Regions from separate parts of the Thalassospira sp. B30-1 genome, predicted to be linked through region 1. Evidence: riboswitches for the same ligand, from Rfam matches in the RefSeq annotation. Region 1 holds a riboswitch; the other holds the start of a gene.
The links. A riboswitch is a leader RNA that binds a small molecule or an ion and turns the genes downstream of it on or off. The one in region 1 is predicted to bind glycine.
Positions count from the first base shown of each region.

Region 1 (3,415 bases):
CTTCATAGGGCCAGTCGCCAAATTCCATCACCTGATCAAAGGTTTTTCGCCCGATGATCAGTGTTCCCACGGTGCCCAGAAAGCCCTCGAAATTGAACTCGGCCGGATCGAATTGATCAAGCCAGTCAACCGCGCCATTGGCGCGCGCGATATAGCCATCCAGACTGACCGCGATATAGATGCGGAACAGTTTCTTTTTCATGCTTTGCCCAACCTGTTCGAGGTCTTTGCCCCGTTTTTGATTTCTCAATGATATCAGATTGCAGGCGCAAGGTGGCAAGAATCGGGCCGGATGAAAAACACCCCCGAAACGGCGGCTTCGAGGGTGTTTGGTCGGTATTTCAAACTGTCAGCTCAACATTCGACCACGTTGACATTGACCGCCAGCCCGCCCTGGCTGGTTTCCTTGTATTTGCTTTGCATATCAATGCCGGTCTGGCGCATGGTTTCGATCACCTTGTCGAGTGACACGGTATGCTGACCATCACCGCGCATTGCCAGACGGGCAGCATTGATCGCCTTGACCGCCCCCATGGTGTTGCGTTCGATGCAGGGTACCTGCACCAGACCGCCAATCGGATCACAGGTCAGGCCAAGGTTGTGTTCCATGCCAATTTCGGCGGCGTTTTCAACCTGTTCGGGCGTACCGCCCATGACGGCACAAAGCGCGCCTGCCGCCATTGAGCAGGCCACACCGACCTCACCCTGACAACCGACTTCGGCGGCCGAGATCGACGCACGCTTTTTATAGATCGAACCAATGGCCGCCGCCGTTAACAGGAATTCGCGTATTTTGCCCTGTGTCACATTGGCCCCGAACCGTTCATAATAGCGCAGCACGGCGGGAATAACACCCGCCGCCCCGTTGGTCGGGGCGGTCACGACGCGCGAACCAGCAGCATTTTCTTCGTTAACCGCAAGGGCATAAAGATTGACCCAGTCGATCACGGTCAACGGGTCCTTAAGCCCCGCTTCTGGCCGTTCCGTCAGCTCAAGGTAAAGTTTGCGCGCACGCCGTTTGACATTCAACCCGCCGGGCAGGATGCCATCGGTTTTGCAGCCACGCTCAATACAATCCATCATCGCGCGATGCACGCGGTCGACAAATTCCTCTGTCTCGGCAGGTTCACGCCAGCTTTTTTCGTTTTCGGCCATGACTTCGGCAATCGACAGCTTTTCCTTTTTACAGATCGCCATCAGTTCATCGGCCGAGGAAAAGGGATAAGGCAGCGTGATATTATCGCCGGAATATTCCGCCCCGCGATCATCGCCCGAGACGATAAACCCACCCCCAACCGAAAAATATTCCTGTTTGTGCAGAACAACACCGTCACGGTCAAAGGCGGTGATCCGCATGCCGTTGGGATGTTCGGGCAGGCTTTCGGTCATGTGAAACACAAGATTGGTTTCGCGGTTAAAGGCAACCGGATACGCGCCGTAAAGCTGTAATGCGTGATCTTTATCAATCGCATCCATCGTCGGTGCGATCCGGTCGGGATCAACCGAACGCGGTCGTTCCCCCGAAAGCCCCATGATCACCGCGGTATCGGTGGCATGGCCCTTGCCAGTCAGGGCAAGCGATCCGTAAAGATCGACAATTACCGAGCCGATTTTTTCCAAAAGATTCCGGGCTTCGAGTTCCAGACAGAACCGATAGCCCGCGCGCATCGGGCCGACCGTATGCGAACTCGATGGGCCGATGCCGATGGTATAAAGATCGACAACGGAAAGATTAACGTCTTGCGGACGCTGCTTATTTTCTTCGGTCAAATGGGCCTCCCACGGCTCTTTGTCATGCGGATCAATGCCACATGACGTTATAGAACCGGTGTCTTGCCCCCTCTGTCCCTTGACCTGAGATTGTGCGCCCTGTTGCCAAAAACAAAGAAGTCTTTGACGCCATGGCTTCATCCTTCGGTGGAAATATGGTGCCGGGCATTGGCCCCGTACCGCTTTCTCTCTCCAGAGCCTCAATCCGCAACGGTCCATCTGCCTGAGAGTTTTCGGGGCTATTGCTCCTTCGGCGCCGATCTGATCGCGGGATCAAAGCGGGCTCTCCCATCGCGGTTATTCGAGGTATCACCGTAACGCCCGAGATTACAGGCAGGTGATGATCCTTGTCAAAAAGCGACTTTGCAAGCGCACAAAAAATACCCGGTCGGAAGGCTGTTCAATACCGGCATTCATGATAGATTGCGCGTTGAAAATGCTATGATTGGCAGCGTCTGATGGCGGACCCACCGCGCCCGGCGTCTTTGTACGGATGGCAAAATTACCGGAAAATAACCATCTTTACCGGTAATTCAGCCTTTTACCTTATTTCGTGTACTTTACTTCGTGGGATTATGATTGTGACTGTATCAAATACCGTAAAGCGCCCGCGTCCGGTGGTGCTGTGCATTCTGGATGGCTGGGGTTATCGCGAGGAAAGCAAGGACAATGCGGTTGCATTGGCCAACACCCCTGTTTGGGACGCGCTTTATGCCAACAATCCGACCGGCTTTCTGAAAGCCTGCGGTCTTGATGTCGGCCTGCCCGAAGGGCAGATGGGCAATTCCGAAGTCGGCCATATGAATCTTGGTGCCGGCCGGGTTGTGATGCAGGAACTGCCAAAAATTGACGAGGCTGTCAAAACCGGTTCGATCGCCGATACCGATACCGTCAAAAAGGTTATCGCCAAGCTGAAAGAAAGCGGGGGTGTCTGTCATATCGCGGGGCTTCTGTCCGAAGGCGGGGTGCATTCCCATCAGGCCCATATGGCGGCCCTTGCCAAAATCATCGCATCGGCCGGTGTGCCGGTAAAAATCCATGCCTATCTGGATGGCCGCGATACCGCCCCCAAAAGTGCCGCCAAATTCCTTGAAAAATTCCGCGCACAGATTGGTGATGCCAATGTTGAAATCGTGACCGTCACCGGGCGCTATTACGCGATGGACCGCGACAATCGCTGGGAACGCGTCAGCCAGGCCTATTTCACGATGGTAAAGGGCAAGAATTACGCCGATGGCCGCACCGCTGAAAGTGCCGAAGGCGCAATCAGGGCAGCCTATGATGCCGACACCACGGATGAATTCGTTCTGCCGACCGTGATTGGCGATTATGCCGGCATGAAAGACGGCGACGGACTTTTGATGACCAATTTCCGGGCCGACCGCGCGCGTGAAATTCTGGCCGCGATCTGCGCACCGGACTTTGACGGGTTTGACCGTGGCACCCCGATCAGATTTGCCGTGCAGGCCGGTATGGTTGAATATTCATCCGACCATGCAAAATATATGGATGCGATCTATCCGCCGCAGGTGTTGCCAAATATCTTTGGTGAAGTCGTTTCCAGGGCTGGCATGAAGCAGTTGCGCATCGCGGAAACCGAAAAATATCCGCATGTGTCCTTCTTCTTTAACGGCGGCGAAGAACA
Region 1 covers NZ_CP065232.1:340,908-344,322, reverse strand. The annotation lists gene IT971_RS01600 (dihydrofolate reductase family protein) at 1-202, opposite strand, end outside; gene IT971_RS01595 (L-serine ammonia-lyase) at 355-1,770, opposite strand; glycine riboswitch at 1,841-1,968, opposite strand; glycine riboswitch at 1,972-2,071, opposite strand; gene gpmI (2,3-bisphosphoglycerate-independent phosphoglycerate mutase) at 2,346-3,415, shown strand, end outside.

Region 2 (3,415 bases), 1.2 Mb from region 1:
GGGGTATAGGCCGTCAGGAATTCACCACGCTGGATGATGTAATCGACCGTGGCCGGAACATGGTGGCGATACGCCCCCGCACCCAGGAAGCTCGGCACGCTGGCCGTGCCCATGTTTTTGGCGGCCATTTTCGCCATGTCGCGTTCGACCTGCAATTCGCCCAGATGATGGGGCAGATCGACCGGCTCGGACAGCAGCGCGCCTTCGGGCACGTCGCTATATAATTCATCAACGGACTTTGCCCCGATGGTTTCAAGCATCGAGGCGCGATCCGCCTTGGTTAGCGGAAGATAACGCATATCTTAAAGGCCTTCGACAAAGTCTTTATACGCAGCTTCGTCCATCAGCTCATCAAGCTGGGACTCATCGGAAAGTTCCATGCGGAAGAACCAGCCATCGCTTTCCGGGGCTTCGTTCACCAGTGCCGGATTGTCATCAAGTTCTTCGTTGGCTTCGACAACGACACCATCAAGCGGCGCATAAACGTCGCTGGCGGCCTTGACCGATTCGACAACCGCCGCATCGCCATCCTTGGTCAGCTTTTTGCCAACTTCCGGCAGCTCGACATAAACGATATCGCCAAGCGACTGCTGGGCGTAATCGGTAATGCCAACGGTCGCGACACCGTCTTCATATTCAACCCATTCATGTTCCTGCGAGAATTTTTTAGCCATGGTAATTCGTCCCTGTAAGATCAGTTGTCTCTAAAATCTCGGTATCTTTTGCGGGCCGCAAACGCTGCCCGAACTCTTTTTTTTCTGATGATCAGCCGCGATAGTAACGATGTGCCGCAAACGGCAGTTCGACGATTTCCGCCGGGCGTGCCTTGCCGCGCACCATCAGATCGACTTTGGTACCCGGGGCGGCAAATTCAATTGCGACATATCCCATCGCAATCGGGCCATCCACGGTCGGGCCGAAACCACCGCTGGTGATTTCGCCAATTTCTTCGCCGTCACTGTTCAAGACCGGCGTATGTTCACGCGCCGGGGCCTTGCCTTCGGGTTTGATCCCGACACGTTTGCGATCCGCGCCATTGGCAAGCTGATCAAGGATGACATCCGCCCCCTTGAACCCGCCTTCTTCGCGACGACGCTTGTTGATGATCCAGTTAAGGTCGCCTTCGACCGGGGTGGTCGTGGTATCGATATCGTTGCCATACAGGCAAAGACCAGCTTCAAGACGCAGCGAATCACGCGCGCCAAGGCCAATCGCCTCGACCTCTTCCTCGGCCAACAACTTGCGCGCCAGCTCTTCGGCGCGCTCGTTCGGCACGGAAATCTCATACCCGTCTTCGCCGGTATAGCCCGACCGGGTAACAAAGCACGCGATACCGGCAATATCGATCTCGGCAAAGCTCATGAATTTCATATCGGCAACCGAGGGTGCAAACCGCGCCAGCACGCGGGCGGCGTCCGGGCCCTGCAAGGCCATCAACGCGCGGTCATCAATCTCGATCAGCTCGACACCGTTATCCAGATTGGCCCGCATATGGACAATGTCATCATCCTTGCACGCGGCATTGATCACCAGAAACAGGCTGTCGCCCGCATTGGTGATCATCAGATCATCCAAAATCGTGCCATCGTCATTGGTAAAGGCGGAATAACGGGTGCGGCCGGGTTTGAGGATCGCGATATCACCGGGCACCAGCTTTTCAAGCTCGGCCACGCGATTTTCGCCGGTCAGGCGGACCTGCCCCATATGCGAAACATCAAACAGACCGGCCTTCGCGCGGGTATGCAGATGTTCGCCCTTCACCCCCAACGGATATTGCACCGGCATGTCATAACCGGCGAACGGCACCATCTTGGCACCCAGTTCCACATGCAAATCATAAAGGGCGGTTTTCAGCAGTTCGGTTTGATGATCGGCCATCAAGGTCTCCAGACAGTCGTTGCGAAACATAGCCGACCAGTGGCCAACCACGTCCCCCTCTGTCTTGGAGCCTGAAAGAATCACAGCCGGTTTGAATACCGGTCTGCTTACATCTTCGGCGAGACGCACATCCATGTTCGATGCCGCCTGCTTTCCAGAGTCCCATCTCCCCGCGGTCCGTTTGCCTGAGAGTTTCCGGGGTGGTTGCTCCTTCGGCGTCCGCGCAATCCCTATCGATGTAATCACGCACATCGATCAAGACCGTGGCACTCTCCCACGGGGATCATTTGGGTATGCCCCCTTATACGGATTTGAATCCGACCAGACCAGCCCCAAAAATCATATCCTCTCCACCCCATCCATTGGTATGAGGATTAAAAGCCCTTTTTTTGCCCCTCCGGCAAATGCCCATTATTTTGTATGAGGATTACCGAAAACGAACTTTTGTTCAAAAACGAAAATCCCGCCACGCGAGGCGGGCGGGATTTGATTATTCACCAAAAATGAATAATAGGCCGGATTATTAATTTTTTCCGAAGCGTCGATTGTAATCAAGCTGATCGGCGCTTAGCTGGAAACCAAGGTAAATTTCATAGTCCGGACCGGCCCAGACATCATCCAGCGGCACGTTCAAAGTCACCTGCTCGTCGCGATAGCGCGCCAGGTTCAAATTGCTCGGAAACGCCATCTGAACATCGAACAGATTCTTCTGGATAAACTCGCCAGACGGGTCCTTAAGTGCTACGAAATACTGGAGTTTTGCGTTGCGCCCCTGTGCGGCCGGGCCCAGTTCGGCATTGATCACCGGGCTGATCACGACGTTCAGGATCTTGTCATCAAGGTCATAGCCGCAATCGCCCAGATAACCGCCAAATTCGGCTTCAAGGATCACATCGGTCAGGTCCTTGCCCTGACCGCTGAACTGCACCAATCGGGCGGTATCATTGGGCAGGAAGGCCCGCGGACATGCCGGAACCGGCTGCTCTTCGAACGGGTTGCTGCTGCACGCCGCCAGAAAACCGGCAAACGACACCAAACCCAATGCACAAACACGCCGCAGTCCGTTCGCAATCGTCATCCAAGCCTCTATAGAACTGGTCAAATTCGCTGTCATGCCCGGTCCGGGCACAACCGCGCGCAGTCTATTCGCTCCGATATGGCGACACAACCCGCTTCCGTTTCAAATCGCGGCATGGGGCCTAAATACATGGCCGGACATAGCTGAACATGCATCTTTACACGGTGTCTGTCATTGCGTGCACGGTGCTGGCAGGTTATGTAACGAAGACATTTGAATAACCGTGCCATCGCATGGCGCACATCATGAACATTCGGACCCGTATCATGTCTGACAAAGCCGACCTTCGGATCATCCTTGCCAACCCGCGCGGTTTCTGTGCCGGGGTGGATCGTGCGATCGAGATCGTCGAAAAGGCGCTGGTGAAGTATGGCGCGCCGGTCTATGTCCGCCACGAAATCGTCCACAATAAATTCGTGGTCGACCGCCTGCGCGACATGGGGGCTGTTTTTGTCGATG
Region 2 covers NZ_CP065232.1:3,974,396-3,977,810, forward strand. The annotation lists gene gcvPA (aminomethyl-transferring glycine dehydrogenase subunit GcvPA) at 1-299, opposite strand, end outside; gene gcvH (glycine cleavage system protein GcvH) at 303-674, opposite strand; gene gcvT (glycine cleavage system aminomethyltransferase GcvT) at 766-1,878, opposite strand; glycine riboswitch at 1,936-2,038, opposite strand; glycine riboswitch at 2,042-2,165, opposite strand; gene IT971_RS18685 (hypothetical protein) at 2,402-2,992, opposite strand; gene ispH (4-hydroxy-3-methylbut-2-enyl diphosphate reductase) at 3,223-3,415, shown strand, end outside.
Region 2: another riboswitch for glycine. It lies ahead of gcvT (glycine cleavage system aminomethyltransferase GcvT); the one in region 1 lies ahead of IT971_RS01595 (L-serine ammonia-lyase).